Regions from separate parts of the Rhizobium sp. ERR 1071 genome, predicted to be linked through region 4. Evidence: predicted binding sites of a transcription regulator. Region 4 holds the regulator's gene; each other region holds the start of a gene.
The links. Region 4 encodes LexA, which represses DNA repair genes until DNA is damaged. Its sites were predicted from a motif close to TGTTCNNNNTGTGTTCNG; they were not measured.
Positions count from the first base shown of each region.

Region 1: the regulator LexA is predicted to act here: its motif matches at 4,140-4,157, upstream of FBZ99_RS09000 (ribonuclease T2 family protein).
Region 2: the regulator LexA is predicted to act here: its motif matches at 3,294-3,311, upstream of FBZ99_RS13600 (YifB family Mg chelatase-like AAA ATPase).
Region 3: the regulator LexA is predicted to act here: its motif matches at 5,750-5,767, upstream of FBZ99_RS32735 (ImuA family protein).

Region 1 is NZ_VITM01000002.1:751,621-759,394, forward strand. Features, by position in the region: gene FBZ99_RS08980 (thiamine pyrophosphate-binding protein) at 1-876, opposite strand, end outside; gene FBZ99_RS08985 (CaiB/BaiF CoA transferase family protein) at 873-2,075, opposite strand; gene FBZ99_RS08990 (DMT family transporter) at 2,094-3,053, opposite strand; gene FBZ99_RS08995 (alpha/beta hydrolase) at 3,073-4,005, opposite strand; gene FBZ99_RS09000 (ribonuclease T2 family protein) at 4,171-4,917, shown strand; gene ettA (energy-dependent translational throttle protein EttA) at 5,043-6,692, shown strand; gene FBZ99_RS09010 (ArsR/SmtB family transcription factor) at 6,886-7,774, shown strand, end outside.
Region 2 is NZ_VITM01000003.1:705,615-713,388, reverse strand. Features, by position in the region: gene rsmI (16S rRNA (cytidine(1402)-2'-O)-methyltransferase) at 1-102, shown strand, start outside; gene FBZ99_RS13620 (YraN family protein) at 95-475, shown strand; gene FBZ99_RS13615 (endonuclease/exonuclease/phosphatase family protein) at 576-1,571, shown strand; gene FBZ99_RS13610 (cupin domain-containing protein) at 1,670-2,173, shown strand; gene gshB (glutathione synthase) at 2,264-3,211, shown strand; gene FBZ99_RS13600 (YifB family Mg chelatase-like AAA ATPase) at 3,403-4,935, shown strand; gene cysK (cysteine synthase A) at 5,037-6,005, opposite strand; gene FBZ99_RS13590 (LysE family translocator) at 6,142-6,759, opposite strand; gene FBZ99_RS13585 (cysteine hydrolase family protein) at 6,889-7,446, shown strand; gene FBZ99_RS13580 (LysE family translocator) at 7,469-7,774, shown strand, end outside.
Region 3 is NZ_VITM01000024.1:2,417-10,190, reverse strand. Features, by position in the region: gene FBZ99_RS32765 (alpha/beta fold hydrolase) at 1-72, opposite strand, end outside; gene FBZ99_RS32760 (methyl-accepting chemotaxis protein) at 341-2,272, opposite strand; gene FBZ99_RS32755 (3'-5' exonuclease) at 2,671-3,648, opposite strand; gene FBZ99_RS32750 (helix-turn-helix domain-containing protein) at 3,990-4,205, opposite strand; gene FBZ99_RS32745 (hypothetical protein) at 4,390-4,740, shown strand; gene FBZ99_RS32740 (SOS response-associated peptidase) at 4,760-5,533, opposite strand; gene FBZ99_RS32735 (ImuA family protein) at 5,827-6,585, shown strand; gene FBZ99_RS32730 (Y-family DNA polymerase) at 6,500-7,774, shown strand, end outside.
Region 4 is NZ_VITM01000001.1:439,326-447,099, forward strand. Features, by position in the region: gene pdhA (pyruvate dehydrogenase (acetyl-transferring) E1 component subunit alpha) at 1-443, opposite strand, end outside; gene FBZ99_RS02210 (FtsB family cell division protein) at 601-912, opposite strand; gene eno (phosphopyruvate hydratase) at 1,131-2,405, opposite strand; gene kdsA (3-deoxy-8-phosphooctulonate synthase) at 2,554-3,393, opposite strand; gene FBZ99_RS02225 (VOC family protein) at 3,390-4,277, opposite strand; gene lexA (transcriptional repressor LexA) at 4,697-5,419, shown strand; gene FBZ99_RS02235 (ComEC/Rec2 family competence protein) at 5,400-7,774, opposite strand, start outside.

The sequences.
Region 1 (7,774 bases), on a different contig from region 4:
GCGCGGGTAGGGGATATCGACCAGTGTGTAGCCGGAGGACGGCATTTCGGAGAGGCGGCCGCCGAGAAGAATCAGTAGGTCCGCTTCCTTGATTTCCCTTGCCAGCGCTGGATTGATGCCGATGCCGACATCCCCGGCATAATTGGGATGCAGATGATCGAACAGCATCTGCCGCCGGAAGGAGCAACCGACCGGCAGTTTGAAACGCTCCGCGAATTGCTTGATGCCGGCAACCGCTTCCTCGTTCCAGCGCGTGCCGCCGAGAATGACCATCGGTCGCTGCGCAGTCGCAAGGCGCTGGCGGAGATCGGCAAGCTGGTGGCGGCCCGGATGAGCGGCAACAGGGGCATAGGGCAGCGCTTGCGGCGCGTCGACCTCATCGCGCAGCATGTCCTCGGGCAGGGTCAGCACCACGGGACCGGGGCGACCCGATGTTGCTACAGCGAAGGCGCGGGTGACGAATTCCGGGATGCGGGCGGCATCGTCGATCTCTCCGACCCATTTGGCGAATTCGGTAAAGGCCCTGCGAAACTCCACCTCCTGAAAGGCTTCGCGTTCGCGGGCATCACGCTGGACCTGACCGATGAACAGGATCATCGGGATCGAATCCTGCCGTGCAATATGAAGGCCGGCGGAGGCGTTTGTGGCACCTGGGCCGCGGGTGACCATGCAGATGCCGGGTTCGCCGGTCAATTGGCCCCAAGTATCCGCCATCATTGCCGCGCCGCCCTCCTGGCGGCAAACGAGCACCTTGATATCGCTGTCATGCAGGGCATCGAGCACGGCGAGAAAGCTCTCGCCCGGTACGCAGGAAATGCGCTGCACGCCATTGGCCTTCAAAGCCTCGACGATGAGTTGCCCGCCCGTTCGCTTCATGTCCCCGCCTTTCCCTCCAGTTCGGCCAATTCAGCCAGAACTTCCTCCTGATGTTCGCCGAGGCGCGGGCTTGGCCGCGTATAGACCAACGGCGTTTCCGACAGCACGATCGGCGTGCGCACGCTCGGAATGACGGTGCCGGCGCTATCCTCCAGATCGATCCTCAGGCCGCGTGCCACAATCTGCGGATCGGCGAACATGTCCTCGATCGTATTGATGGCACCGGCCGGAACGGCGTTGGCCGCGCAGGCTTTCAGCAGCTCCGCCTTGTTCCACTTCAGCGTCTCCGCCGAGATGAAAACCCGAACCTCGTTGCGGTTGGCAACGCGGGCCTTGTTCGTCGCATAGCGCTCGTCGTTGGCATGGGTTTCCACTCCGAGAATGGCGCACAGGCGCCGGAACTGTCCATCATTGCCGACAGCAAGGATGAGATAGCCATCGGCGGTGGGCACGACTTCATAGGGTGAGATATTCGGATGAGCGTTGCCGAGCCGTACGGGCGGCTTGCCGGAGATCAGATAGTTCATGTTCTGGTTGGCGAGCACGGCCGATTGCACATCGAGCAGCGCCATGTCGATGAGTTGTCCTTCCCCTGTCTTCAGAGCGTGGATCAGGGCGGCTTCGATTGCCGAGACGGCATAGATGCCGGTAAAGATATCCGCGATCGCAACACCGGCTTTCATCGGCTGTCCGTCCGGTTCGCCTGTGATCGACATGAAGCCGGACATGCCCTGGACGATATAGTCATAGCCGGCGAGACTGGCATAGGGTCCGGTCTGGCCGAAGCCGGTAATCGAACAATAGACGATCCGGGGATTGATCTTCTTCAGGCTTTCATAATCCAGCCCGTACTTTACCAAGCCGCCGAGCTTGAAATTCTCGATCACCACATCCGCCGTCTTCACCAGCCGGCGTACCAGCTCTTGGCCTTCCTGGGTCTTGAGATCGGCGATTACCGAGCGCTTGCCGCGATTGGCGGAGTGATAATAGGCAGCGGAGAGATTTTCGCCATCCTTGCCCTCGACGAAGGGCGGCCCCCATTGGCGGGTGTCGTCGCCGCCGTCGGGATTTTCCACCTTGATGACATCGGCGCCGAGATCGGCCAGCATCTGCCCCGCCCAGGGACCGGCAAGCACGCGGGCAAGCTCAATGACACGAATACCGGAAAGGGGAGGTTTCTTGGTTTTCTGGTCTGTCATGTCTGTCCGCTCTCCCGCTTAGGGCGTGAATGCTGTTTCAGATGTATCGGATACGGGTTTGGAAGCAAAGCGCCGCTCGCGCCAGAGAATATAAAGCCCCGAGCCGATGATGATGAGGATGCCGAGCCATTTGATCGCATCCGGGAAATTGTCGAAGACGAGCCAGCCGAAGATCGTTGCCGAAACGATCTCGAAATACTGCAGCGGCGCGAGCGTCGAAGCTTGTACTGCGCGATAGGCATAGACTGTTAGGATGCCGGAGGCGGCCGCAGTCGCGCCGACGCCGAGCAAATAGAGCATTGCTGTCAGATCTGGAATAACCGGATAAAGGATTACAGATCCCGTCGCCTTGCCGATGCCAAGCAAGATCAGACTGAAGCCTATACCCCATAGTCCCGTTTGGAACTGCAGCGGCCACGCATCTTCGGTGTGGGAGACGACGCGCGTGATCATCACATAAACCGCAACGCAGAGTGCCGTGACGACGGGCAGCAGGGCAACGAAACCGACTTCCTGAAAGCTCGGCTGGATGATCAGCATGGCACCAAGAAAGCCGACTGCGCAGGCCGTGTAACGACGCCAGCCAATGGTTTCCTTGAGGAATATACTGCTGAGGATGGTGAGCATCATCGGCTCGACGAAAAAGATGGCAATGGCATCGGCCACTTCCATGACTTGCAGCGCGGTCACGAACGAGACCATGGACAGCGTTAAAAGGGCGGCGCGGATCGCGTGCACGCCGCTATGGCGCCACGACCATACGCCCCACTGTCCGCGCAAGGCCATCATGGGCAGGGCAAAGAGCGACTGAAAGATGAAGCGTGCAGCGGTGACTTCCGCCGGCGGAATGGTGGTTGCCGCGAGTTTGGAGAAGATATCCATGACCGGCGAGAGGACGACGGATAAAAACATCATCGACAGGCCGAAGGTCAGCTCAGATTGCTGCAATCGGACCGAGGAGCCGCTGGGGGTGTTCATTGCAGAATTTCCTTGAGAATCAGGTCTTTGCTACCGCCGTTCTGCACCAGTCGGCAAAGCGGGAGATAGCTTCCTCGGCACCGATTTCGTTAAGCGTCTCGTGCCGCATGTCGGGATAGATCTCGGTGGTGATACGAGAGAAGCCGGCTTTTTTCAAATGCTTTGCCAGCCAGGAAATCGCTTTCGCATTGTCGGTTGCCGGATCCTTGCCGCCGCCGACGAGATGAATCGGCATATCGCGGCGGAGACGATCGAGATGCGCCTTCTGTGGTGCGCGGAAGGTAAGTTCGAACAGGTCGAGCCAGAGCGAGACCGAGGCATCGAAGCCGCAAAGCGGATCAGCGATATATTTGTCCACCTGCCCAGGAATACGCGAGAGCCAGTCGAAATCCGTGCGACGGTTGCTGATCGATTTACCCCAGGTGCCGAAGGTCAGTTTCGGCAGCGGCCCGCTCGGGACGTCCGATCCCTTGAACATGCGCTCCGTTTTCAAGATGAGCTGGGCGGCGCGGCCGGCGAGTCCCGGATTAAAATTGGAATTCCAGACGGTGACCGCATCGAACTTGTCCGAATGCGTGACGACGGTGTTCAGGCTGATCAATCCACCCATGGAATGCCCGAAAAGGATGATCGGCAGGCCGGGATGGGTACTTGCGGCAAGCTCGCGCATGGCGAGCACATCGGTGATCACCTGTTCGACACCATTTCTCCGGGCAAAGCGGCCGATCGGCGCGTCAGGGGCGGTGGTCTCGCCATGGCCGCGATGATCGTGGGCATAGACATGGAAGCCTTGGCCCGCCATCGCATCGGCAAAGGCCCCGTATCGGCGGGAATGCTCGGCAAGACCGTGCGATATCAGCAGGACGCCGCGAGCATCGGTTGCCGCCGGCAAATGATGGTAGGCAAGGGTAGCGCCCGTCGGACTTTTCAGGCGCTTCGTCTCGGCGAACATATATTCGTTCCTCCCCAGTTGGACGAAAGGTTATCATCCGCCCGATTGCAATGGATAGGTAGTAAAGCTCACAGAAATAAATCTTTCCGAGCGCTGCGATTCAGGATTGCGCCCGCTCGCTCAAACTGCTTATTTGTTCCTATAATGTTCTAGTTGGAGGTACGCATGAAGCAGTGGCTTCGGGTATTTACGGTTGTGCTCGTTTCGGTCGGGGCGGCGGCAAGCGCTATGGCGCAGGAGCATAGCCGTGGACGGACGCGCTTTATCCTGGCGGCAAGCTGGGAGCCGGCATTTTGTCAGACGAACCAGAAGAAGGCGGAATGCCGAAACCAGTCGTCGAACAATCATGACGCGACGAATTTCTCCCTGCATGGTCTCTGGCCGATGCGGCAGGAATATTGCGATGTTTCCGAGGATCTGAAACAGGCGGATCGTGGCCGTGACTGGAAGGACCTGCCGGCGGTACAGCTTTCCCAAGACGTGAAGGTAAAGCTTGACAAGGTAATGCCGGGCACACAGTCGGGCCTGGAAAGGCATGAATGGATCAAGCACGGCACCTGCACGAAGCTGAGTGCGGATCAATATTTCTCCATCGCCGCTGGCCTGATCGCCGAGCTCAATACATCTGCTGTGCGCGATCTCTTCGCGCAAAATATCGGCAAGGAGCTGGATGCCGAGAGCATCAAGGCTGCTTTTGACCAGAGTTTCGGCGAGGGCGCCAATGCCCGCATCAAGATGAGCTGCCGCCGTGTTGGCGATGTCAGGATGATTTCAGAGCTGACCATCGGCCTCTCGGAGGATGCGATCGATCCGCAACAAGGCAGTGAGCTGCGGCTCGCCAAACTGATCCAAGGTGCCGGCAGCACCTCCTTCGGCTGCGACCGGGGCGTGGTGGACGCGGCCGGCTTCTGAGAAAATACGGCTTTTCTGACGCGGATAATGCCCTCGGACGAGGTTTCGCCGTTGCCCGAGGGCAGGGTTTCCCCTACATAGCGGCACAACTCGCAACGCTATTCGTCCGTGGAGCAACCCAAGCTATGGCACGTCAGTTCATTTATCATATGGCCGGTCTGAATAAGTCCTATGGCGCCAAGAAAATTCTCGAGAATATCCATCTCTCCTTCTACCCCGATGCCAAGATCGGTATTCTCGGTCCGAACGGTGCAGGTAAGTCGACCGTGCTACGCATCATGGCCGGCCTCGACAAGGAATATACCGGCGAAGCCTGGCTCGCGGAAGGCGCCACCATCGGCTATCTGCCGCAGGAGCCGCAGCTCGATCCCAACAAGACGGTTTTCGAAAACGTCATGGAAGGCGTTGCCAAGAAAACCGAAATCCTCAATCGCTACAACGAATTGATGATGAACTATTCCGACGAGACGGCGGAAGAGGGCGCTAAGCTCCAGGACATCATCGACAGCCAGAACCTCTGGGATCTGGAAAGCCAGGTGGAAATGGCGATGGACGCATTGCGCTGCCCGCCGCGCGATGCCGAAGTCACCAGCCTTTCCGGCGGTGAGCGCCGCCGTATCGCACTTTGCCGCCTGCTTCTCTCGCAGCCGGACCTGCTGCTGCTCGACGAACCGACCAACCATCTCGACGCTGAGACCATTGCCTGGCTGGAAAAGCACCTGCGCGACTATCCGGGTGCAGTGATGATGATCACCCACGACCGCTACTTCCTCGACAATGTTACCGGCTGGATTCTCGAACTCGACCGCGGCCGCGGCATTCCATACGAAGGCAACTACTCCGCCTATCTGCAGGCCAAGGCCAAGCGCATGCTGCAGGAAGCCCGCGAAGAAGCTGGCCGCCAGAAGGCGATCAGCCGCGAACAGGAATGGATCGCCTCCAGCCCCAAGGCCCGTCAGGCCAAGTCCAAGGCGCGTATCAACGCTTACGAACAGCTGGTCGATGCTGCTGAAAATCAGCGTCCCGGTGATGCGCAGATCATCATTCCGGTCAGCGAGCGTCTCGGCCAGGTGGTGATCGAGATGGAGGGCATCACCAAGGGCTTCGAAGGCCGTACGCTGATCAACGATCTGTCGATCAAGCTGCCGCCCGGCGGCATCGTCGGCATCATCGGCCCGAACGGCGCCGGCAAGACGACCCTGTTCAAGATGATCACCGGCCAGGAAAAGCCGGATTCCGGCTCGATCCGCATCGGCGAGACGGTGCATCTCAGCTATGTCGACCAGAGCCGCGACGCGCTTGATGGCAATAAGACGGTATGGGAGGAAATCTCCGGCGGCGCCGAAATCATCAAGCTCGGCAAGTTCGACATGAACTCGCGCGCCTATTGCGGCGCCTTTAACTTCAAGGGCGGCGACCAGCAGCAGAAGGTCGGCAGTCTCTCTGGCGGCCAGCGCAACCGCGTGCACCTGGCCAAGATGCTGAAGTCCGGCGGCAACGTGCTTCTGCTCGACGAACCGACCAACGACCTCGATACGGAAACGCTGGGGGCGCTGGAAAGCGCGCTCGAAAACTTCGCCGGCTGCGCGATCATCATCAGCCACGATCGCATGTTCCTCGACCGCCTGGCCACGCATATCCTAGCCTTTGAAGGTGACGGCCATGTCGAATGGTTCGAAGGCAATTTCGAAGATTACGAACAGGACAAGGTCCGCCGCCTCGGTCCCGATGCTCTCAATCCGGGCAGCCAAGCACACAAGCGCCTGACACGATAAGTTTGCTGTCTTTCCGTCATGGGGAACCCCGGCACGTCCGGGGTTTTTCTTTGCCTTGGGATAGGGCGCAGATATTCCCCAGCCGACAAAAACTAACAGATTTCCGACGCCCGGCCGGCGTCTTCGGTGATTAGCCCTTGCAGAGTTCATTCAAATCACATAAAGATATCTTTATATCTTGATTGGGTGCGAAATGACGGATCTGGTTAAACTCGGCTTGGATGACGTAGTAGACGTGCTGAAGGCGGTCGGCGAGCCGACTAGGCTGCGTCTTCTGGCGCTTCTCGCTGCCGGCGATCTCACGGTGACTGATCTTACCGAAATACTTGGCCAGTCGCAGCCGCGCATTTCCCGGCATTTGAAGCTGCTCGGTGAAGCCGGTCTGATTGATCGTTATCAGGAAGGCGCCTGGGCTTACTTCCGGCTGAAGCAGGAGGGCAAGGCCGTGACGCTGGCCCGCAGCCTGCTGCGCCATACCGCCGAAAAGGATACGGTGCTGCTGCGTGACGGGGAACGTCTCGCCTCCGTAAAGCGTGTTCGCGCCGAGCGCGCCCAGGCCTATTTCAGCCGGAATGCCGCCGAGTGGGATGAGTTGCGTCGCCTCCATGTCGCCGACGAGGATGTCGACAAGGCGCTGATCGATCTCATCGGTCCGCAGCCGATCGACTCCTTCCTCGATCTCGGCACGGGTACGGGCCGGATGCTGCAGCTCCTGGCCGGCCACTATCGCCGCGCCGTCGGCATCGATGCCAGCCGGGACATGCTGGCCGTTGCCCGCGCCAATCTCGACCGGGCCAATATCACCGCCGCCTCGGTGCGGCATGGCGATATTTTCAACCTGCCGCTCGAGCAGCAGGATTTCGATCTCATTACCATCCATCAGGTGCTGCACTTCCTTGATCAGCCGGAGGTTGCCATTAATGAGGCGGCGCGAATGCTGCGGCCCGGCGGCCGGCTTGTCATCATCGACCTCGCGCCGCACGGGCTTGAATATCTGCGTGACGAGCATGCGCATCTGCGTCTCGGCTTCTCGCATCAGACCATGTCGGATTGGCTGAAACTGGCGGGGCTGGATGTGGAGC
Region 2 (7,774 bases), on a different contig from region 4:
ATGCCGACAGCCAAGGCCGCGACCGAGGCTGCGCGCCTCACTGGCCTACCGCGAAAGGAGCTGTACCAGCGCCTGCTCGACATGAAGGAGCGCCATGGCTGATACGAAGCCCGGGTCCGGCGAGAAGCTGAAGCGACAACAAGCCTGGCGTCGCGGCCATGTGGCCGAATATCTCGCGGCTGCCTTCCTGATGCTCAAGGGCTATCGTATCCTGGCGATCCGCCACCGCACCAAGCTTGGCGAAATCGATATCGTCGCCCGCAAGGGCGATCTCGCAGTCTTCGTGGAGGTCAAATCGAGGCGAGGGGCGCAGGAGGCGATCGACGCCGTTTCCTTCTCGTCGCAAAATCGCATCCGTGCCGCGAGCGATCTCTGGCTTGCCCGACAGCCGGATTTTGCCCGCCTGTCGCAACGCTATGACATCGTCGCCATGCTGCCCGGCCGCTGGCCGCAGCATTTTCCGGATGCGTTTTGAACACGGCGTTACAGGACCGTCATAAAATCAGCCTATTGCCGGACCGATAAGCGTTTGCGACTTCCGCCGCGCTCACAATGCTATTTCGACAGGCTTCAATATGATCCGCAACATCGTTTCCGCATTCACCGTTCCCTCGCAGGAAGAGCGCGAGAGCTTTATTTCACTCGAAAGGACCGCGGTCGTTCACGCCGAGAAGCTTGCATCGCTCGCCTGCCTGAATGCGGTGCGCGTCGGCGGGGCGGATGCCAAGGTCGAGGTTCTCTCCTTCCCCTTTACCGTCGCAGCCTGGAATCTGGAGCGCTGCCTCTTTCCCGAGGAAAGCGCGGCCAAGCTGCGGGAAACCAGCGCGCCGCTCGTCCTATTGTCGGAGATGGATTATGGCATGGCCCGCACCGAGCAGCGCGACCCGACGGTCATCATAGCTGGCGAACTCAGCATGAATTACGCCTATGGTGTCGAATTCCTCGAACTCAGTCTCGGTTCGGAAATCGAACGCTCCTACTGCAAGGACGATTTCAATGAGAAGGGCTTTCACGGCAACGCCCTGATGGCCTCCATCGCCCTAAAGGATGCCTTCATGATCCGTCTGCCCGGCGAGGCCGTCTGGTTCAATGACAGCAACGAGCAGCCGCGCATTGGCGATCGTTGCGCTGTCGGCGCCATTGTTGAGACAGAAGCTGGTCCCATGATCGCCGTTTCCGTTCATCTCGAAAGTGTCGCAACCGCTGCCTATCGCGAGCGGCAGTTGGCGGCGTTGATCGATGAAGTCGAGGCCTTCGCACCCGGTCTGCCGATCTTGATCGGCGGCGATCTCAACACCGGCAATCACACCGGTGGCGATTATTCGACCGATACCCTATTCGCCATGGCCGAAGGCCGTGGTTTCGAATGCCATGGCGGACCGCTCGATCAGACAAGCACGCGCCCGAGCCTGATCACGCGCTTTCCCGATCGCACCATGAAGCTCGACTGGTTCATCACCCGCGGCTTGAAGATCGGCGAAAGCCACCTTGTTTCCTCCCTGAACGGAGAAGGCAAGCCGCTCTCCGACCACGATATGGTCGTCTGCACAATCGAGGGTTTTTCCGCCTGATCGCTGCAATCGTTAAAATGCGTGCGGTTTCATGAACCGTGCCATTACCGCTTCCATGCGATGAGATCGCAGACGCACATGGAATTTTGGGGGATTGCATGGTCTTGAAACTGATGTTGGCGAGCATGGCGGCCTTTGCCACCCGTGCCGCGCCGATCGTGCTCGCGATGCCGCAGTCGAAGAGCTTCGTGGCGGGCGCCAGCAACGAAATGGAAATGAAGCCATCGCCGATCGAACCCTCCTGGGTTTTGTCGGGTAATCCGGTCGCCCGTATCGCCGAGCACTCGCGGGGGCAGGACGATGCCGCAATGACGGCGCTGTGGGATTGCACCGCGGGCGAGTTCCGCTGGTATTTCGGCTGGGACGAAACGGTGATGATCCTTGAGGGCGAGGTGCATATCACCACGGAAGACGGCGTCGAGCGGACGCTCAGCGCCGGCGATGTCGCTTATTTTGCCGGTGGCACCTGGGCGACATGGCGCATCGATCGCTACCTGCGCAAGGTTGCCTTTCTGCGCAAGCCGTTCCCGAAGCCTCTGACCATGGCTTATCGCCTGCGCAACTTCGTCCGCCAGGGCGGTGCACAAGGCCTTGCTGCCTAAGCGGGCCACTTGAGGGAAGCCATTGAATAGCCGTTGCGTTTGCATGCAGGCCGACCTACATCTGTCCGCAAATCCGAACGAGGGCTGACTATGGCTGGTATCAAGAATGTTGCGGTCCAGATGGACCATGTGAAGAGCATCAACATTGCGGGTGACTCCACCTTCGCCATGAGCCTCGAGGCGCAGAACCGGGGCTACAAGCTCTTCCACTATACGCCGGAGCGGCTCAGCATGCGCGACGGCAAGATCTATGCCTCGGTCGAGCCGATGATCCTGCGCGACGTCAAGGGTGATCATTTCGAGCTCGGCGAGCCGGAGCGCATCGATCTTTCCACCATGGACGTGGTGCTGCTGCGCCAGGACCCGCCATTCGACATGGCCTATATCACCTCGACACATCTGCTCGAGCGCATCCATCCGAAGACGCTCGTCGTCAACGATCCGGCCTGGGTGCGCAATTCGCCGGAAAAGATCTTCGTCACCGAATTCGCCGATCTGATGCCGAAGACGCTCATCACCCGCGATCCGGCTGAAATCCGACGTTTCCGCGATGAAATGGGCGATATCATCCTGAAGCCGCTCTACGGCAATGGCGGCGCCGGCGTCTTCCACTCGACGCGTGACGACCGCAATCTCTCGTCGCTGCTGGAAATGTTCGGCCAGCTCTTCCGTGAGCCCTTCATTGCCCAGCAATACCTGCCTGACGTGCGCAAGGGCGACAAGCGCATCATCCTCGTCGATGGCGAAGCTGTGGGCGCGATCAACCGCGTGCCGGCAGAGCATGACGCCCGTTCCAACATGCATGTCGGCGGCCGCGCCGAAGCCACCGAACTAACAGCGCGCGAACAGGAAATCTGCAAGCGCATTGGACCGGCCCTGAAGGAACGCGGCTTCCTGCTCGTCGGCATCGACGTCATCGGCGACTATATGACCGAAATCAACGTGACGTCGCCGACCGGCATCCGCGAAGTCAAACGTTTCGGCGGCGCCGATATCGCCAGCCTGCTCTGGGACGCGATCGAGGCCAAGCGAGCCTGATCGGCAGTTCCCCGCCACGCTTTCGGCTGAACGATCTAGTCACCCCGCATGTCGTTGATTTCGATATGCGGGGTGAAATTTTTGTTCGTTTATTGTTCTTGTTTCATTCTTTGTCTTATGCCAGATTGCAACCCGAAGTTTGCTGATCGGGGCACGTAACGGCAAACGGGTTCGGCGACAGGGGATAGGGAATGGTAGCGCGCGTCAGTACGGTGGCATTTCAGGGCATTGAGGGCGTACCCGTCGAAGTGCAAGTGATGATCGCGCCGGGCAAGGTGCTGATGCATATCGTCGGTCTGCCGGACAAGGCTGTCGCGGAGAGCCGTGAGAGGGTTCAGGCAGCACTACATGCCTCTGGCCTTGCCTTGCCGCCGAAGAAAGTCACTGTCAATCTTGCACCGGCGGACCTGCCCAAAGAGGGCAGTCATTTCGATCTTGCCATCGCGCTTGGTCTGATGGCGGCGCTCGGCGCGATCCCAGCCGATGCCCTGTCCTCCTACACCGTCATCGGCGAACTCAATCTCGACGGCACGATCGCGCCCGTTGCCGGCGCTCTTCCCGCCGCGATCGCCGCCAATGCCATGGGCAAGGGGCTGATCTGCCCGGCCGAAAGCGGACCGGAAGCGGCCTGGGCCGGCAAGGAGATCGATATTCTGGCGCCGCGCAGCCTGATTGCGCTCGCCAATCATTTCCGCGGTACGCAGGTTCTCTCGCGGCCGGAGCCATCCGTTCGCGCCAATGCCGCCAATCTACCCGATCTTGCCGATATCAAGGGCCAGGAAAGCGCCAAGCGCGCGCTGGAAGTGGCGGCCGCCGGTGGCCATAATCTGCTTTTCGTCGGGCCTCCCGGCTCCGGCAAATCCATGCTCGCCTCGCGCCTGCCGTCGATCCTGCCGCCCTTGTCGACCAACGAGTTGCTGGAGGTGTCGATGATCCATTCGATCGCCGGCCAGCTTTCCGGCGGCAAGCTCTCGGACCGGCGGCCCTATCGCGCACCGCATCATTCCGCCACCATGGCGGCGCTCGTCGGTGGCGGCCTGCGCGCCAGGCCGGGCGAAGTCTCACTCGCCCATCACGGCATTCTGTTCCTCGATGAGCTGCCGGAGTTTTCGCCGCAGGCACTCGATGCGCTGCGCCAGCCACTGGAAACCGGCGAGTGCGTCATTGCCAGAGCAAACCACCGTGTCTCCTATCCGGCCGGCATCCAGCTTGTCGCGGCGATGAACCCCTGCCGCTGTGGCATGGCCGGCGAGCCGGGGCACACTTGCGCCCGAGGACCGCGTTGCGCTTCCGATTATCAGGGCCGCATTTCCGGCCCCTTGCTCGATCGTATCGACATCCGCATCGACGTGCCGGCAGTCTCCGCCGCCGACCTCATCCGGCCGACAGCCTCGGAAAGCAGCGCCGATGTCGCACTCCGCGTTGCACGCGCCCGCGAGCGGCAGCGGGAACGCTTCGAACGAGCCGGCATGAAGGATGTCAGCACCAATGCCCGCTGCTCGACGGCGATGATCGAGACCATCGCCGAGCCGGATGCCGCCGGCCTGCAATTGCTGCGCGATGCGGCCGAGAAGATGAAATTCTCCGCCCGCGGCTATCATCGCATTCTCAAGGTGGCGCGCACTCTCGCCGATCTCGACGACAAGCCGACCGTCGGGCGCATCCATCTCGCCGAAGCCATCTCCTATCGCATCGCCGGAGAGCGGCTGACCGCGCATGCCTGACAATGCGGGACTCTACAGCATCTGATCGTCTCCAGCCGGCCTAATGAAAAAAGGGGTGCCGAAACCCCCCTTTTTCCAAATCAAGATGGCGAATGGCTTTGTCAGCCACCGAGACCCTCGAAGAGCGCCGTCGAGAGATAGCGCTCGGCGAAGGACGGGATGACGACGACGATAGTCTTGCCTTCGTTTTCGGGACGCTGGCCGATCTTGATAGCCGCCGTAAGCGCCGCGCCGGAGGAAATGCCGACCGGCACGCCTTCGAGCTTGGCGACGAGCCGCGCCTGCTGGAACGCCTCGTCATTGCTGACGGTCACTACCTCGTCATAGACATGCGTATCGAGAACTTTTGGTGCGAAGCCGGCGCCGATGCCCTGGATCTTGTGTGGGCCGGGATTGCCGCCGGACAGAACTGGCGAATCCGCCGGCTCGACGGCGATGACCTTGATGTCGGGCTTGCGTGCTTTCAGCACCTGGCCGACGCCGGTGATCGTGCCGCCGGTGCCGATACCGGAAACGAAGATATCGACCTTGCCTTCGGTGTCGTTCCAGATTTCTTCGGCCGTCGTCTTACGATGGATTTCCGGATTGGCCGGATTTTCGAACTGCTGCGGAATAATCGCATCCGGCAGCGACGCGGCCAGCTCTTCGGCCTTGGCGATCGCGCCCTTCATGCCCTTCGGTCCCTCAGTCAGCACCAGCTCGGCGCCAAGCAGCGCCAGCATCTTGCGACGCTCGATCGACATGGTTTCCGGCATGGTGAGGATCAGCCTATAGCCCTTGGCGGCAGCGGCAAAGGCGAGCGCAATGCCCGTGTTGCCCGAGGTCGGCTCGATCAGCACCGACCGGCCGGGAGCGATCTTGCCCTGGGCTTCCAGGCTTTCGATCATGGCGACGCCGATACGGTCCTTCACGGAAGCGATCGGATTGAAGAACTCGAGCTTTGCCAAGATGTTGGCCTTGACGCCCTTCTCCTTCGCCAGCTTGTCGAGGCGCACGATCGGCGTATCGCCGATGGTCTCGGTGATCGAGGCATAGACGCGGCCGCGGCCGGGTTTGCGGGTGTCGGACATGGGTAGCTCTCCCTATATTGGAATTATGCAATGACAATAGGATCAAACGCCCGCGGAAACCAGAGTGCGCAGCCGTTCCTCGCGTAAAGCACGTGAGAAAAGAATCTCATAACGGTCTTACTTGAGGATGTTTTTTTCAGGCGGTGCGCATGGCGATGAAGGCAGCGGTCGCGGCGAGGATGCTGGCGGCGACCCGGTTCAGGATCTGCAGCGCCCTCGGCTTCTTGAGAAAGGTGCGCGCTCGCGACGCCAGCAGCATATAGGGCACCAGAACGATCAGCAGGACGATGAAAGTCGCCGTCACCAGCGTCGCATATTCGCGCAGCCCGATGCTGTCGATATCGATCAGGGTCGGCACCAGTGCGACGTAGAAAAGCATGGTCTTGGGGTTGCCGAGCGTGACAAGCAGGCCGGAGAGGAAGGACATGCCGGCGCTGTTCGATTTCTTCGCGGCGATATCGGCCGCAAGCAGGCCCGCCGTCCAGAGCTTCCAGGCGATATAGCCGAGATAAAGCGCACCGGCGATCTTGATGACGATGAAGACCTCGGTGAAAGTCTGCGCGACAAAGGCAAGCCCGAGGATGACGGCCGTCAGGTAGATCGTGTCGCCGAGCACAAGGCCGAGGCCCATGAAGAAGGTCTCGCGAAAGCCGGAGCCGAGGGCGCGCGCCACGATTGCCGTGATACCGGGACCTGGGATCGCAGCGGCGATGAAGAGGGCGCCGCAATAGGCAAACAAGGCCGCGAGCGTCATGGAATTCTCCTCCTGAGATGGTATTCGCTCTATCTCACCACCTTTGCGTTTTCAAGCGATTGCGCCGGTGCAGCGAACATATTACCAAGGCATTAACGCCGCGTCGCAACTGCTTTGCACAAGGATATCATGTCTTCCGCATTGCTCCTGATCGATCTTCAGAACTCCATCCTGACGGGCCTCGGCACGCCGGATCGTCAGCCCGTGATAGATGCCGCACTGGAGGGGGTTGTCACTAGGCTGGCGGCGCTGAAGCACAAGGCGCGTGCCGCCGGCATTCCCACCTTCATCGTCCAGCATGACGGCGGTCCCACCCATCGTTTGGCCAAGCGCAGCGAAGGCTGGCAGCTGCGCCGGGAAGTCGCGCCGGAAGCCGGCGATGCCGTCGTGCACAAGACGAGCTGCGATTCCTTCTTCGAGACGGATCTGGAGGCAAAGCTGCGAGCGCGCGGCGTCACTCATCTCATCGTCGGTGGTTGCATGACGCAGTTCTGCGTCGATACGACCGTGCGGCGCGCCGTCTCACTCGGTTTCGATGTCTCGCTGATCTCCGACGGACACACCACGGCGGATATGGGCAAACTGAGCTCAGAAGAGATTGTCACCCATCACAATATGCTGCTTGACGGTTTCGATGCCGGGCCGCATGAAATCAAGCTGGTTGCATCCACCGAAATCTCCTTCTGAAGCCCTTCCTGCCGGAGCCTCCATGCCGCATCTGACCAGCATGATCACCTTTGCCCTGATCGCTCTCGGCATGGTGCTGACACCCGGGCCGAACATGATCTATCTGGTGTCGCGCTCGATCTCGCAGGGACCTGCGGCAGGCCTGATCTCCCTTGGCGGTGTCGCCTGCGGCTTCCTCTTTTACATGCTCTCGGCCGCACTCGGCATTACCGCTTTCGTCTTTGCCGTGCCTTTTGCCTATGATGCGCTGAGGCTGGCGGGTGCCGCCTATCTTGGATGGCTCGCCTGGAATGCGCTGAAACCCGGTGGCCGTTCGGCCTTTCAGGTG
Region 3 (7,774 bases), on a different contig from region 4:
GACATGGGTGTCGTCATTCTGTATCCGATGAATGATGCCACGTCGTGGCTGAAACGTAGGCTGCTTGAACATTAGCCGATCAACGCTTGATCGATATCAAGGTTCCGTCACGGCTACGCTTGCTGCAACTGCCAGCACTATAAAAGACTGCTCTGTATTTTTGAACTTAGCATCTCTCGTGGCATTCCCTGCGGTGCGGCGCTCTCGGCTCGTCCAAGAACGGAACGTGGCCGGCCAAACAGCATTTGGCGAGAATGATCGCCGGAAGCAATGATATGCTCTGGCAGTCTTCGATTTTGAAGTATGACTACCTTTCAAGAATTGACCGAATCCCGCAAGGTCAAAATTCTTCCCAGGATGCCGATGCCGCGGCTGCACCGGAACCGCCGAATGCACCGGCGATCTTGGAGCGCAGCGAGCGTGCCGGCGAGGCGGCAGGGCGGGATCGCTCCGTCGCAGCAGCCGGCCGCGCATGGCTGCGGCCGTTTTGCAGATCGAATTGTCCGAGCAGCTCATTCAGGGACGTTACCTCCTTGGCGAGGCTGTAGCTGGCAGCCGTCGATTCCTCGACCATGGCCGCATTCTGCTGCGTTCCCTGGTCGATGCTGTTGACCGCCGTGCTGATCTCCTGCAGGCCGGTCGCCTGCTCGCGGGCGGCCTCGACGATCGCCAGAACGTTGCGATCGATTTCTTCGACTTCCTTGACGATCTGCTGCAGCGATTGTCCTGTCTTGGTAACGAGATTGACACCACTGTCGACCTGTTGTCCGGATGTGGAAATCAGGGCCTTGATCTCCTTGGCGGCCGTGGCAGAGCGTTGCGCAAGCTCACGCACCTCCTGCGCGACGACGGCAAAGCCCTTGCCGGCGTCACCGGCCCGCGCCGCCTCGACGCCGGCATTGAGCGCCAGCAGGTTCGTCTGGAAGGCTATATCGTCGATGACGCCGATGATGTTGGAAATTTCGCCCGAGGATTTCGAGATCGCCTCCATTGCTGAAATCGCTTCCTGCATGACTTCACCGGATTTCTCGGCGCCGATGCGGGCGCGCCCGACCAGCGAACTTGCCTCTTCGGCGCGCCGGGTGGAATCCTTGACGGTCGTGGTGATCTCCTCGAGTGCTGCCGCTGTCTCTTCGATCGAGGCCGCCTGCTGCTCGGTGCGCTTGGAGAGGTCGTCGGCTGCGGAGCGGATCTGGCTGGCACCGGCGGCAATGGCCTGGCCACCTTGACCCACCGCGACGAGGGTCTCCTCGACCTTCGCCATCGAGGCGTTGAAATCCATCCGCAGACGGTCGAGATGCGCGACGAAGGACAGTTCCAGGCGATAGGTCAGATTGCCGTTTGACAGCTCCCCCAGGCCCTGTGCCAGACTGTCGACGGCAAATTGGGTGTCGGCGGCATCCTTGGCCTTCTGCGCCTCGCGTTCCAGCCTTTCCTGTTCGGAGAGGCTGCGATTGGCATTGGCTTCCTGCTCCAGGCGCAGACGCTCGATGGCACTGTCGCGAAAGACGGCGACGGCCGCGGCCATCTGACCGACTTCGTCCTTGCGCCCGATTCCCGAAACCGGCTCGTCCGTATTGCCATTCGCGAGCGATACCATGCGCGCCCGCAACCGTTCGATGGGGGCGGCAATGCCACGTGCCGATACGAGGATGGCAATTGCAATGGCCGCAGCAAAGAGAAGGCCGAGCGCGATCAACGCTTCGTCGATGGTGCTGTTTGCATGTTCATCCAGCCTATCGCTCTTTGCACTTATGTTCTTGCTAAATGAATCGAGCCATCCGCGAACCGCTAAGACTTCATCATTGATCAGCGGATCGGCCTGCTTCAGGAGCTTGGTGGATGTATCGTTGTCATCGACCAGCCCGGCTTTCACGGCCGCATCTGTGAGGGCAATAATGTCGTTAGCTTTTGCCGTAAGTCTGTCGACGGCATTAGCTTCAGCGGGCATCAACTGTTTGACATTTGCGAAACGCTGCAGAAGGACTTTCTTGTTTTCCTCATAGTCCCGGGAGAAGGTAGCCATCTGGGGATCTTTGGTACTATAGACCAGGATCTGGTAGGCATTGTAACTGAGGGCGGTCACCCGCTGGCTTGCCCTCGACATCTCCACCGCGGCAGCCTCATCCCTGTCGATAAATTTTGAATAGGTGGCAGCGGTGTCTTTGTATTGGCTCGACACAGCCAGGACGCCTGCGATCCCAATCAGACAGATCGGAATGATGATGGAGAGAACCTTCGTGCGGATCTTGGCGTTCTGAATAAATGACATGGTGTGCTTGCTCTCGGTGAAGAGCTGGCGACCGCTAGTGAGATGCAATCGATTAGGTTTGCCAGCGATAACCTGCTTAGGATGAGGGAGGACATTACAGAGGGAGAGCTTCCTGCTCATCGCACCTTGGCGCTGTGCCAATAAAAGAGCGTTGTAGCCTGACAAATTGATTAATGCCGCAAGAGATTACACAAATGTAATGAAATACATCCACATAGTTGTATGACGCTGATGGTAGTATTTAACTGCAGCTGGTCTTTTGTAACTCCTGCGCGACTATTGCGATCTTCTTTCTTTGCGATTGCAGTTCGTGCAGATCGTTCCTCGGCAGCCGAGCCAACAAATTCGGAGATAACGTCCGCACCTTGGTGGCTCCAGCCTGTGCAAGAGCAAACGAACTAGTTTCGGCTCTTGAATCGATCGAATGCCGTCAGATGCTGGACCGGCGGATCTGCATCCTCCCAGCGGTAGATCTCGGTTCGCAGGAAGCGAAGCTCCTCTTCTACGGCCTCTTCGGCGATCTCGATCCACCATGATTTCGACCGTCCATCGCTGCCGTCAGACCAGCGATAGCCGCGCTCTTTCAAACGATCCTTCAGATCGAAGGGTGAGTTCTCGGCGAAGATGCGCACGCGGGAGCGCTGGCTTGCCTCGTAAAGCTCGGCAAAGGGTGTTTGATCATTATCGTCCCGAGGGAGCGCCAGCACCTCCAGCAGCGCAAAGCAGTCGTCGACGGCGCGGTGACCGACATGGAAATAACCACTCTGGTTGATGAGATAGCCGAGCTTGGTTCCCTCATATCCCCTGGCGCTCCAATTGATCTCGGAATTGGAACAAGCCCAGGCCTTGCGGGCAAAGATCGAGGAGAAGGCCTCGCAAAAGGGCCGATCGAAGCCAGCATTATGAGCAATGATGAGATCGGCCGGTTCGATGAGCGCGCGAACCGCCGGCATGTCGATCAACTGGCCGAGCACCATGGCGTCGGTGATGCCGGTCAGGCGGGTGACTTCGGCCGGGATCGGAATGCTCGGTTGCTGCAGCCCGCCATAGACGCCGGTGAAATCGCCGATCTCGCCGTCCTCATTGAAGGTGAAGCCGATCAGGCCGATCTCGATGATCTCGTCCTTTCTCGCATCGAGCCCTGTCGTCTCGGTATCGAGGATGACGCCGCGCAGCGGATAGCCTGGTCTTGGAATGGCGGCGATCGGACGCTGCTCGAGTTTTTTCAGAATCTGGTAGCGCCCGGTTGCTTGCAGGATCCGCACCATCTCGGCTTCGTCAGGCGCTGATCCAACCTGTCGAGCGGGCACGGTTCGCACCGACGCTCTGCGAGCCGACTGCGCATTCTCCGAAAACATGTCCAGCTGAGATGTCATTGCCCATCCAATGAAAGGGATCACGTAAATTTAGAGCGTCGGTCGCCAAATGAGAAGCTTTCGAACCTGTCGGGCGCCTGATACCCACCGATATTCAGTATAAAGGGCCAGGAGAGAGCTTCGCTTGGACTGTGTGAACGTCTACTGACACATACGGAGGTGGGGAAGCTCTGCCTCGTTGGCGTGAGGCAGAGCTGAGAGGCTTTGTGAACCTCATGCGAAACTTCGATTGGGGGCGCCAGTCTCGCACGGTTCAGACCTACCACTGATAGCTGAAGGTGACCTGAAGCAACCAAACCGAATTCGTGTTAGCCATCCTTGTTGCCGCGCAGGAGTAAACATCAGCCACGCGGCTTTCGTCCACTCTTCAGCGGTTTCATGGTGACAAGATCGTCGGCCACCGGAACGAAGAACTCGGAAATATCGCAAGCCAGTGCTTCAGCAATCTTCTCGAGGGTCGTGACAGTCGGGTTCTTATTGCCCCGCTCAAGATAGCCGACATAGGCGCGCTCGACATTGGCCTCAAGTGCGAGATTGTCCTGCGAGATCCCCCGCATTACCCGTATTCGCCTGAGATTGAGTGCCACTCGCTGCCGTGCATCCATGGCGGAAACACAACATTTGACAGTTGATAAAACCACGTATTATAGAACTAGGAATGGTGATCTTGAACGAACCAGAGGTAGCATCGGCGGCCTCGCAAGGCCGATCCGACCAAAGACGGAGGAGGTGCTTGAAGTGGTGCCCGACGAAACGGCCGACTTGCTGATGGCGTTGCTCTTTGCCGTCAGAAAAATCGTCCAGAGCGGAGTGGAGGGTAAGCAACATATAGCGAAGACCTACCGCGAGGCGCGTTCACTGATAGCGACGATCGATCGCAACCGCGGTTCGGCTCGCCCGCGGATCGAGGCATGCTTGACGCACTTCAACATCCATAAGAACGCCGACGACACAGCCGCAGCCGGCTGGATGATTGCCGCGATCGAGGAGCGCGTCAGCGAGCGTGACCTCTACGGCTGGCGCCGGCTGAAGGAAATCATCGACACGGCGGTGCAGGAACTCCTGTTGTCCGAACAGGCACCGCTGCATTGAGTTGTCGAAACGTCGTTCGTTACAGCAAGCCTGTTAGACTGACCAGCTCACCCTCCTTGGTGACGATCGTCGATCCATAGGGCTCTCGGGCGATGACGGTCAGGGCGTCATCGGGCAACGGGCGGGCGAGATCCTTCGCCTCCTCCCACGGCGCCCTCATCCAGACGTCAGTCTCTTCCCTGGTCAGCAGCAGGACCGGCATCGCCGCTTTGTGGATCGGCTTGATCAGATTGTTCGCATCGGTCGTCAGAAATCCGTAGAGGTCATCGGTCGTTAGCCCATCCTTGACCTTGCGCACCGATGTCCATTGCGGAACATGAATACCGGCAAAGAACATCAGCGGCTTGGTTTCATCGCGCGCAAACCAGGCGTTCGGGACGTTGCCGCCCTCTTCCTGACTTGCCGGATCCGGCTCGGCAAAGCTGGTGACGGGAACCAGACAGCGGTTCTCGACGCCGAACCAACGCCGCCAATGTGCAAGCTTGAGATTGCGGACATTGGTGACGCCGCGGTCGACCTGTTCGCGCAGCAACTGCTCGAAATCGACCTCCTTCCCCTTCGCCCTGAGCTTTTCAGCCTTGGCCTCGGCGGCCTTGACGAGAACGAACGGTGGAGAAGGCAGTCCCCAGCGGGCATGGACGAGCTGTTTCTTGCCATCGGCCGTGTTTCGGACGATCGGTCCCATCTGGTCCGGGTTCATCTGATAGGCCGGCATCAGGTTGATCAGGCTCTCGGCATCCTGATCCCACTTGTTCACCCAGTCCTTGTCTTCCATGCGGTACAAGTTACACATCGACGCTCCATCTCCCTTGAAGCCGGCCGACATGGTAGCCGACGAAGCGCTGGAATGCCAATTTGTGGCTATCAATGGATCGGCTTCGAAACTTTTTCGAAAGCTCCGTCACTGGACATTTGAAGTCATCTCCATGATTCCCAATGCGAATCTTAAAGTCCACTAAAATAGAGGGATAATATTCCTATTTCGGGTTGCTTGACACGTAAAGCGACTTGGAACATTTAGTGAACATATACACTTGACCGACATCACGTCGATACCAACACGACCTTCACAAGGACCCGTGAATGATGACTGTTGCCCGTAACAGGGTGATATCCGATCTGAAAGACCGTATCGCGTTACTCGAAGGGAATGCGGGCAAGAGGAGCGGCTGTCTGGCCTTCGGTGTACCCGAGATCGATGAGGTGCTGCCGGGCGGGGGTCTGGCCTACGGTGCCGTACACGAGTTCGCAGGCGGCGGGGCAGGGGTCGTCGATGGTGCTGCCGCTGCGCTCTTTGCCGCCGGTATTGCGGCGCGCACAAGAGGCAAGATCGTTTGGTGCCTGACGCGGCCGGACTTATTCTTTCCGGTGCTTGCGCAGGCTGGCCTCCATCCCGATCGGGTCATCTTCGTCGAGGGCGACGGGCAAGAAGATGTTCTCGCATCGATGGAAGAGGCGCTGGCCTTTGGCGGCCTTGGCGCCGTCGTCGGCGAGATCGTCCGCCTGCCGATGGTGGCGTCGAGGCGCCTGCAGCTGGCGGCAGAAAAAACCGGCACGATGGGACTGGTGGTCAGGCGCTGGCGCCGGCAGGTGGAAGCATCGGATTTCGGGCAGCCGACGGCCTCGACGACGAGATGGCGGGTAAGCCTCCTGCCGTCGGAAGCACTGCCGGTTCCAGGCGTCGGGCGGCCAAGATGGCTGCTGGAGCTGATCAGGGTGAAAGCGGGTGAGTGCGCTGAGTTTATCGTGAGGGCGTGCGATGCCACGGGTCGTATCCATCCATCTGCCGGACCTGCCGATCGAGCGGATCAGGCGGATGGATCAAAGAGCACAATTATCGCCTGAGCGGCCATTGGTCACGGTTGCCAGAAGCGGTTCCAAGCGCTGGATAGCGGCAACCGATGCCAAGGCGCGCGACGCCGGCATTCGTGTGGGCATGCCGGCCGCCAAGGCGCAGGCCATGGTGCACGGTCTGCAGTTCGTCGACGCGGATCCCTCAGGCGATGCCGAGGCACTCCAGCGGATCGCACTCTGGTCCCTCTCGCAATATTCTCCGATCGTCGCCGTCGATGGCACGGATGGCATCGTCATGGATACGGAAGGCGCCGATCACCTGCAGGGTGGCGAGCTTGCAATGCTCACGGGGATCGTCAACCGCTTCCGGGCGAGGGGGCTGACCGTCCATGCGGCGATCGCCGACACGTGGGGTGCGGCCCATGCCTGTGCCCGCGCCACCCGTCGCGAGGTCGTCATTATCCCGCCTGGAGAGACCGCGCGCGCCGTCGAACACCTGCCGATCTCGCACCTACGGCTGCCGGTGGAGATCGTCGCCAGTCTTCGCACCCTCGGCTTCAAGACCATCGGTGAGTTGGCGGCAACGCCGCGGGCGCCGTTGGCGCTGCGCTTCGGACCGGAGATCGGAAGGCGCCTCGACCAGATGTTCGGTCGTGTGTCCGAACCAATCGACCCGATCCGCGCGCCGGAATGGATCGAGGTCGTCAGAACCTTTGCCGAACCGATCGGTGTGGCCGAGACGATCGACAAATATGTCGGCCGCCTCATCGTCCGGCTGGTCGCAGAGCTGCAGCGCAGAGGTCTAGGCGTCCGTCGCGCCGATCTCATTGTCGAGAAGGTCGACGGCAGCAGGCAGGCGATCCGCGCCGGCACCGCCAAGCCGGCGCGCGACGTCGCCTGGCTGACAAAGCTGTTTCGCGATCGAACGGAAAAGATCGAGCCAGGCTTCGGCATCGAGAAACTGACGCTCATTGCCGTCATGACCGAACCGCTTGCCGAGCAGCAGCGATCCTCGCTGGTCGATGAGAACGATCAGGACATCACGCCACTGATCGATACCTTCGGCAATCGCGGGCAGCGTGTCTATCGCATCGCACCGGTCGCATCCGATGTCCCCGAACGCAGCGTCCGGCAGATTGCAGCCGCGGCTGACGACGTCACGGAAACATGGGTACATCACTGGCCACGTCCGGTGCGGCTGCTGGCGCGGCCGGAATTGATCGACGTCATCGCGCTTTTG
Region 4 (7,774 bases):
GAAACCTGGGCGCCGACGATGCCGTGGCCGCCGTAGAAATTCTTTTCCTTGGAGAACATGTGCATGGAGCCGCCCTTCCCTCGGGAATAGCCGCCCTGGCGTCCGGTGAGCTCGGCCATGACGCCACGGGCGCTCATGCCGGTCGCCAGCATATGGCCGTGGTCGCGATAGCCGGTGATGACCTGATCGCCATCCTTCAGCGCCATCTGCATGCCGACGACGACAGCTTCCTGGCCGATGTAAAGGTGACAGAAGCCGCCGATGAAGCCCATGCCGTAAAGCTGGCCGGCCTTCTCTTCAAAGCGGCGGATCAGGAGCATCTCACGATAAGCCTTGAGCTCCGCATCACGATCGAAATCTGCGATCGGGCCGCCATTGGTTTCCTTGGCAGGCCTTGATGCTGTCTTACGGCTGGAAACGGTCGCGTTTTTTCGCGGCGCCATTCAACCCTCCCTGTGTGAGTAGCCTCGTTTTATGGTGAGGCGTAACATAGGGAAGATTGCCCGCCACAGCAATGCTATAATTGCATGGCTCATATTCTTCGCAAGTCATTGATATAACTTACAAAAACGCGATTAACCGAAATTCGGTTAATTATGGCTATTTGTTGAAGATGACGATCTCGTTCGCTTTGGAATAGGTCAACTGATAGCGTGCATACTGATCGAGCATATCCTTATCCAGAGAGCCGTCACTCAACAGCGCGACCTCCTTTTCAAGGTGTTCGCGCTTGGCGACGAGATCAGCCAATTCCTTGGCGCGGTCGAGGCGGCGCTGCTCGAAAACTTCGGTCGCCTTCAGGCCGTAATCACCATGAATGCAATGATAACCGAAGTAGCTCACGAAAGCGATGGTGATGGCGGGAAGGATGAGACGGCCGAACCTTCTCTTCTTATGATACTTTGTCCACATACTCGCTCGTCACGCTCTGGCTTTACGCGATCTCCCCAAAGCCAATGCGCTTCGAACAAGATCACATCAAATCAAATACCTAGAGCTAATTTAACCCGTAGAGATTAACCGTCCGTTGACTCTAACAGTCGGGACCAACAAAAAACCGCGCCCGAAGGCGCGGTTCAATCCAAGTAATAATTTTGCCGTGGATCCGGATGGATCCTACAGGTCAGATATCAGCCACGAAGGATGGAGCGGCCGGCATATTTTGCCTGTGGGCCGAGCGCTTCCTCGATGCGGATGAGCTGGTTGTACTTGGCAAGACGGTCGGAACGCGACAGCGAGCCGGTCTTGATCTGGCCGCAGTTGGTGGCAACGGCGAGATCGGCGATCGTGGAATCTTCCGTTTCGCCCGAGCGGTGCGACATGACGGCGGTGTAGTTGGCCTTGTGTGCGGTTTCGACGGCGTCGAGAGTTTCGGTCAGCGAGCCGATCTGGTTGACCTTGACGAGGATCGAGTTGGCAACGCCCATGCGGATACCGTCGCGCAGGCGAGCGGAGTTGGTGACGAACAGGTCGTCGCCGACGAGCTGGGTCTTCTTGCCGATCAGGTCAGTCAGGGTCTTCCAGCCTTCCCAGTCGTCTTCAGCCATGCCGTCTTCGATCGATACGATCGGGTACTTGGCTGCGAGTTCTGCGAGGTATTCAGCCATGGCGCCGGATTCCAGCGTGCGGCCTTCGCCTTCGAGAACGTACTTACCGTCCTTGAAGAATTCGGTCGAGGCGCAATCGAGGCCGAGAGCGATTTCGTCGCCCGGCTTATAGCCCGCCTTTTCGATTGATTTCATGATGAAGTCGAGAGCTGCCGGCGCGCTGGAAAGGCCGGGTGCGAAACCGCCTTCGTCACCGACGTTGGTGTTATGGCCCTGCGATGCCAGTTCCTTCTTCAGAACGTGGAAGACTTCCGAACCCATACGGACGGCTTCGCGGATCGAATCTGCACCGATCGGCAGGATCATGAATTCCTGGAAGTCGATCGGGTTATCGGCGTGAGCACCGCCGTTGATGATGTTCATCATCGGGACCGGCAGCAGACGGGCGTGAGCGCCGCCGACATAGCGGTAGAGCGGCAGGTTGGCGCTCTGGGCAGCAGCCTTGGCGACGGCCAGCGAGACGCCGAGGATAGCGTTTGCACCAAGGCGCGACTTGTTCGGCGTGCCGTCAAGCTCGATCATGATGTTGTCGAGCTGGATCTGGTTTTCGGCGTCCATGCCGCCGATGGCGTCGAAGATTTCCGAATTGACGGCTTCGACGGCCTTCTCGACACCCTTGCCATGGTAGCGCTTGCCGCCGTCGCGAAGCTCGACGGCTTCATGCGCGCCGGTCGATGCGCCCGACGGAACCGCCGCGCGGCCCAAGCTGCCATCTTCGAGGTAGACATCGACTTCGACAGTCGGATTGCCACGGCTGTCGAGTATCTCGCGGGCGATAATGTCGGTGATTGCGGTCATGATAGCTTCCTGCTCGCTGGTTTATAAATCGATTTAAATCGTCTTAATCGAAGGCGCGGAAATTACAATGGCGATCCGCGCCGCGATTTGGCACTCCTGCAGGCCCGTAACGTAAATTCATGTCAGCCTGTTGAATGCCGGCTACGTTTCAAGCCTTGGCAATGGCGTCGAAGGCCAGCAGCTTCTCCAGAAGCCGTGGCATATCCTTCAAATAGACCATGTTTGGGCCGTCGGACGGTGCATTGTCGGGATCCTCATGCGTCTCCACGAAGAGACCGGCAACGCCGACAGCGACGGCCGCGCGCGCCAGCGTCTCGACGAAGCGGCGGTCGCCGCCGGTCGAGCCGCCCTGCCCGCCAGGCTGCTGCACGGAATGGGTCGCATCGAAGATGACGGGCGCGCCCATCGCCGCCATGATCGGCAGCGAGCGCATATCCGAGACCAGCGTGTTGTAGCCGAAGGAGGCACCGCGCTCGCAGAGAAGAATATTCGGGTTGCCGCTGTCGTTCAGCTTGGCAAGCACGTTCTTCATGTCCCACGGCGCCAAGAACTGGCCTTTCTTGACGTTGACCACGCGGCCGGTCTTGGCGGCTGCAACCAAAAGATCGGTCTGGCGCGACAGAAAAGCAGGGATCTGCAGGATATCGACCGTCTTGGAAACGATGGCGCACTGCTCTTCCGTATGGATATCGGTCAGAACCGGAAAGCCATATTCCTTCTTCAGGTCTTCAAAGACTTCCAGCGCCTTTTCCAGGCCGATGCCACGCTTGCCTGACAGCGATGTGCGGTTCGCCTTGTCGAAGGAGGACTTGTAGACAAGGCCGATGCCCAGCTTGCCGCAGAGTTCCTTCAGGACGCCGGCAACCATGAACGCATGGTCGCGGCTTTCCATCTGGCAGGGGCCGGCAATCAGCGACAGCTTTGCAGTATTGGAAAAGAGGACCTTGGAGGCACCCTCGCCGACGGTGACTTCCGAATTCGTGCTCATATTATCTCCTCAAAGGCGAACAATGCGCCCTGACCGGGTGCCAACCTCGCCAATAGACGATTGTTCTTACGCGTATAGGTGACGCCGTTAGCAGTGAAATGCGACGATGTCACGGAAAGATCGCGCGTTTTGAAAAGGATTGCACGTGCTCTGAGCCCCGGATCATTCGTGCGAACAGGTAGATCATAGAATGCCTCCATTCCTTCCGGCGTCAAAATCTCCAGATCGGCATTGGCAGCCTTGATCGTCAGGCCAAAGGAATGCTCCATAATGCGCGGGCCACCGACAAGCTCCTCGAAGAAGCCGCGATAGGCCGCCGGCTTCGGCGCGCAAAGCGCTACCCGCGCGATACCAGTCACGCCGTTTTCGTGACGCTCGAGCACACTGCGGTCAGCCGGCAGCGGATTGATGCGCTGACAGCAGAAAGCGAGAAAATCCGGCGCGCGCAGATCGGCGGCGAAGGCAAGACGAAAACCGGCCGTGGTTTCCGTTCCATCCGGCATCTTCATCGGACGGGAGAAATCCAGCATTCGCCCCGCCGAAATCGCAGCCGCTTTGAAACGCTTATCATCCGCCACCGCATCATCCGTACCGAACACCACTGCCGAAAAGCCATTTTCGCCCACCCGGAAGCGATAGGCTTGATCGCGGGCAACAAAAACATTGCCATCCATGATGCTCTTCTCGCACTGCTCCGCAGACGCGACGCCCAGAGGTTCGAGATAGGTTTTATCGGCAAGGAAGACGCAGGCATTCTGCGTGCCAAAGGGATGGCGCGCATCTGGAGCCACTGTAAAACCGAGCTTGCCGAGGCGCTCGCGTGCCAAAGCGATATCGACGGTCGGCAGCACGAGATGATCCAGCGGATGCGGAGACGAAATCATGGCTTCTCCTGTTTGCTTGCCGAAGCAGATTTGCGCCCATCCCCCGCGCAATTCAAGATGGAAGCATGGAACACCCGGAGCACACGACATGGATCGAAGGCAATCTCGCAAACGTGATTGCTGATTCTCTGCCATGGCTGGCTCATGCAGCCGCGCGGCACGTTCATCCAAATGCTCGGCGCACGGGCTGAACGACAAAGTCGCGGAAGCGAGTAGAGCGGCATTTTTCTTATTTTTCCGTAAGTTAACGGAGACATAGCGCGCCGATGTTCCGAGCCGATCCATTCGCAAATGGCAATTATTTAACTGACCTCACAAGGCTTTACCGAAATTTAAGTACTTGCGGAACACATATGGAACATATAGTGTCCGTTCTGGATTTGTTTCGCAGCTTTTCTTGATTCTGGGGTTCCAAGACGATGTTGACGCGCAAGCAGCAGGAACTGCTTCTCTTCATTCACGAACGCATGAAGGAATCCGGTGTTCCACCATCCTTCGACGAGATGAAGGATGCATTGGATCTGGCATCGAAATCCGGTATTCATCGCCTGATCACGGCGCTGGAGGAGCGGGGCTTTATCCGCCGGCTGCCGAACCGGGCCAGAGCGCTCGAAGTCATCAAGCTTCCCGACGCCTATAATCCGAGCCTGCAGCAGCGCCGCGGCTTTTCTCCGAGCGTTATCGAAGGCAGCCTCGGAAAGCCGCAGCCCGTTGCCCCGCCCGCTCCGTCGAAGGTGGCAAATGACGATCACAATGGCTCGGCGTCGGTGCCCGTAATGGGCCGGATCGCTGCCGGTGTTCCGATTTCTGCCATCCAGAACAATACGCACGACATCACTGTTCCCGCCGACATGCTCGGCTCCGGCGAACATTATGCGCTTGAAGTTCGTGGGGATTCGATGATCGATGCCGGCATCTTCGACGGCGATACGGTCATCATCCGCAATTCGACGACGGCCAATCCCGGCGACATCGTCGTGGCGCTGGTCGATGACGAAGAGGCGACACTGAAGCGCTTCCGTCGCAAGGGTGCTTCCATCGCGCTTGAGGCTGCAAACCCGGCATACGAAACCCGCATCTTCGGACCGGATCGCGTGAAGGTCCAAGGCAAGCTCGTTGGCCTTATTCGCCGCTATCACTGACCGGTGAATTGTCGATGGCGGGTGACGTGGGCGCAATTGGCGCGTCGAATTTGCCGGTGCGCCAATCGTAGGTTCGATGCCTGGTCCAGGGACGCTGCGGGTTCTCGAATGCGGTTGAGAGGATGGGCTTGTCTCCGGTAAGCACCATTTCGATGGAGCCGGTTTTGCGCAATGTCGCACCGGTTATGAGCATCGCTCCGGAACGGCAATGGTCGAGCCGTAGCCGGATTGGCGTCACGATAATGTTCCCCGTGTCGCAAGCCGCAGGCAGGTAGGCCGCGTTTTCGATAGTGACCAATATCGCGCCGTTTTCAAGCATGGCCGCGCACCATGCTCCTTTCTGGCAGGCGAAACTGCCTTGCATGGTGCGGTCCAAGGCTTCTTCCATTGCGATACGGACCGCCTTCTGTTCTTCACTGTTCAATCGCTTATAACGATCTGCCTTGCCGATTTGTGGAAGTCGGCTGTCAGCCGGGAGCATGGTCGGAGGCTGATGGTCCGCCGCAACCAGTGCCTTTTGCCATTGTTCGAAAATGAAGGCCTGCGGTCTCTCGCGATTGGTCGCGAGTATATCGTCCTGGCGCAATGCGACCAGGACGCCATCTTCGGAGATCATCAGGTCGGGTTTCGGTACGCCAGATCCGAATGCCGCCAAGCCCATGGACAAGAGCGATAATAGCAGGCCCAGATGGCGAAGCCGGGTCCGCAATATGCTCATGATCAGGAAGCCGATAATGAATGTGGGCATCAGCCAGGCCGGCTGGCGACCGAAGGTAATGTCACCTCCCCAACCAGCTACGGTTCTTGCGATCATGATAACGAGTTCCAGTCCCTCTCCGGTGACTTTCCAGAAAGGCCCGTCGAGACCGAGCGGCATGAGCAGCATCGCCATCATCCCGAACGGCATAACGATGAAAGAAACGACGGGCATTGCCGCAAGGTTGGCGGCGAGCCCATATGTCGCCAACCGGTGAAAATGCTCGATCGAGAAGATAGCGGTCGATGCGCCACCGATGAACGAGGTCGACGTCACGCCTGCGAAGAAACGTGTGACGAACAATAGCGGACTTAGTACACGAAGGCGCGGCAGGATGTTTTCACGATGCCGCCGCCGTTTCCAGAGCGAATAGCCCGACACCAGCGCCAGCGTTGCGGCATAGGACATCTGGAAGCTCGGGCCGAGCACTTGCGACGGCGACAGTACAAGAATGACAATGGCAGAAAGTGCGACGTTGCGCAGACTGATCGATGGCCGATCGAAAAGCACGGCCACGAGCATGATCGCCATCATGATGAAGGCACGCTCGGCGGATACGCCGAAGCCGGAGATGAGATAATAGGCCGTTACAGTGAGAAGCGCGCCGAGGGCTGCGAACTTCTTGGTCGGCCAGGCCTGCGCGACACCGGGAAACAGGCTGAACAAGTAGCGTAGGCCGATGTAGAAAATGCCGGCCGACAACGCCATGTTCAGACCGGAAATTGCAATGATATGGGTCAGACCGGCAATTCTCAGCGCTTCGGTCGTATCCTTGGAGATTGCGCGTCTCTCATCGGTGACAAGCGCTGCGGCAAAGGCGCCGGTATCTCCCGGCAAGGTTTGCCTGATCCTGTCGCCTATGCTGTTGCGCAGGCCAGCGAGCCAGATATCGGCCGCATCCAATAAGGAGCCGGCCGCGTTATCACCGGATGGCGACAGTAATTCCGGTGTTCCGTAGGCAAAGCCGTTCGCACCGATACCGTTGAAATAAGAACTGAAGGCGAAATCATTGAGACCGGTCAATGCTGGTCCTGCCGGAGGAGTCAGGCGCGCCCTACCCCGGATCCGATCACCTAAATCGAACGGTTCCGCCTGCTTGCGCACGAAGATCGTAACCCGCTGCGGCGCGCGGCGAATGGAAGGTTTTTCCGTTGCCTCGACGCGGATGACATAGCGCCAGCGTCCATTGTCATAGGATTCCCGTCGTTCGATCTGACCGGTCACGGTCGTGGTCACGGCCGAATCGAGCATGACGGTAGAAACCCGCCAGCTCTCGCATTGCGCCAGCGCCATGCCCAGGCAAAGGAGCATGCCTGCCAAAAGAAGATGGCGAAACAGCCTGCCTGCCTCCTGCATGAGCGCGAAGCCGCTGGTGAAGACCAACAGGCCTACAAGAACAGCCTGTGGAGGCGGATCGCTGCCAGCCTTGAACCAGAAAATTGCACCAAGGCCCATATAGATCGGCGCAAGCAGGACCGCGCGACCATGGGCCGCCTCCTCTTCGATCAATCCGAAGGTGCCAAGCCGAATGCGGCTTGATACCCGCAATAGCCGGGATGTCAGCCGCGTCTGGTCCTGCGTCCGTTCCCGTCGCGGCA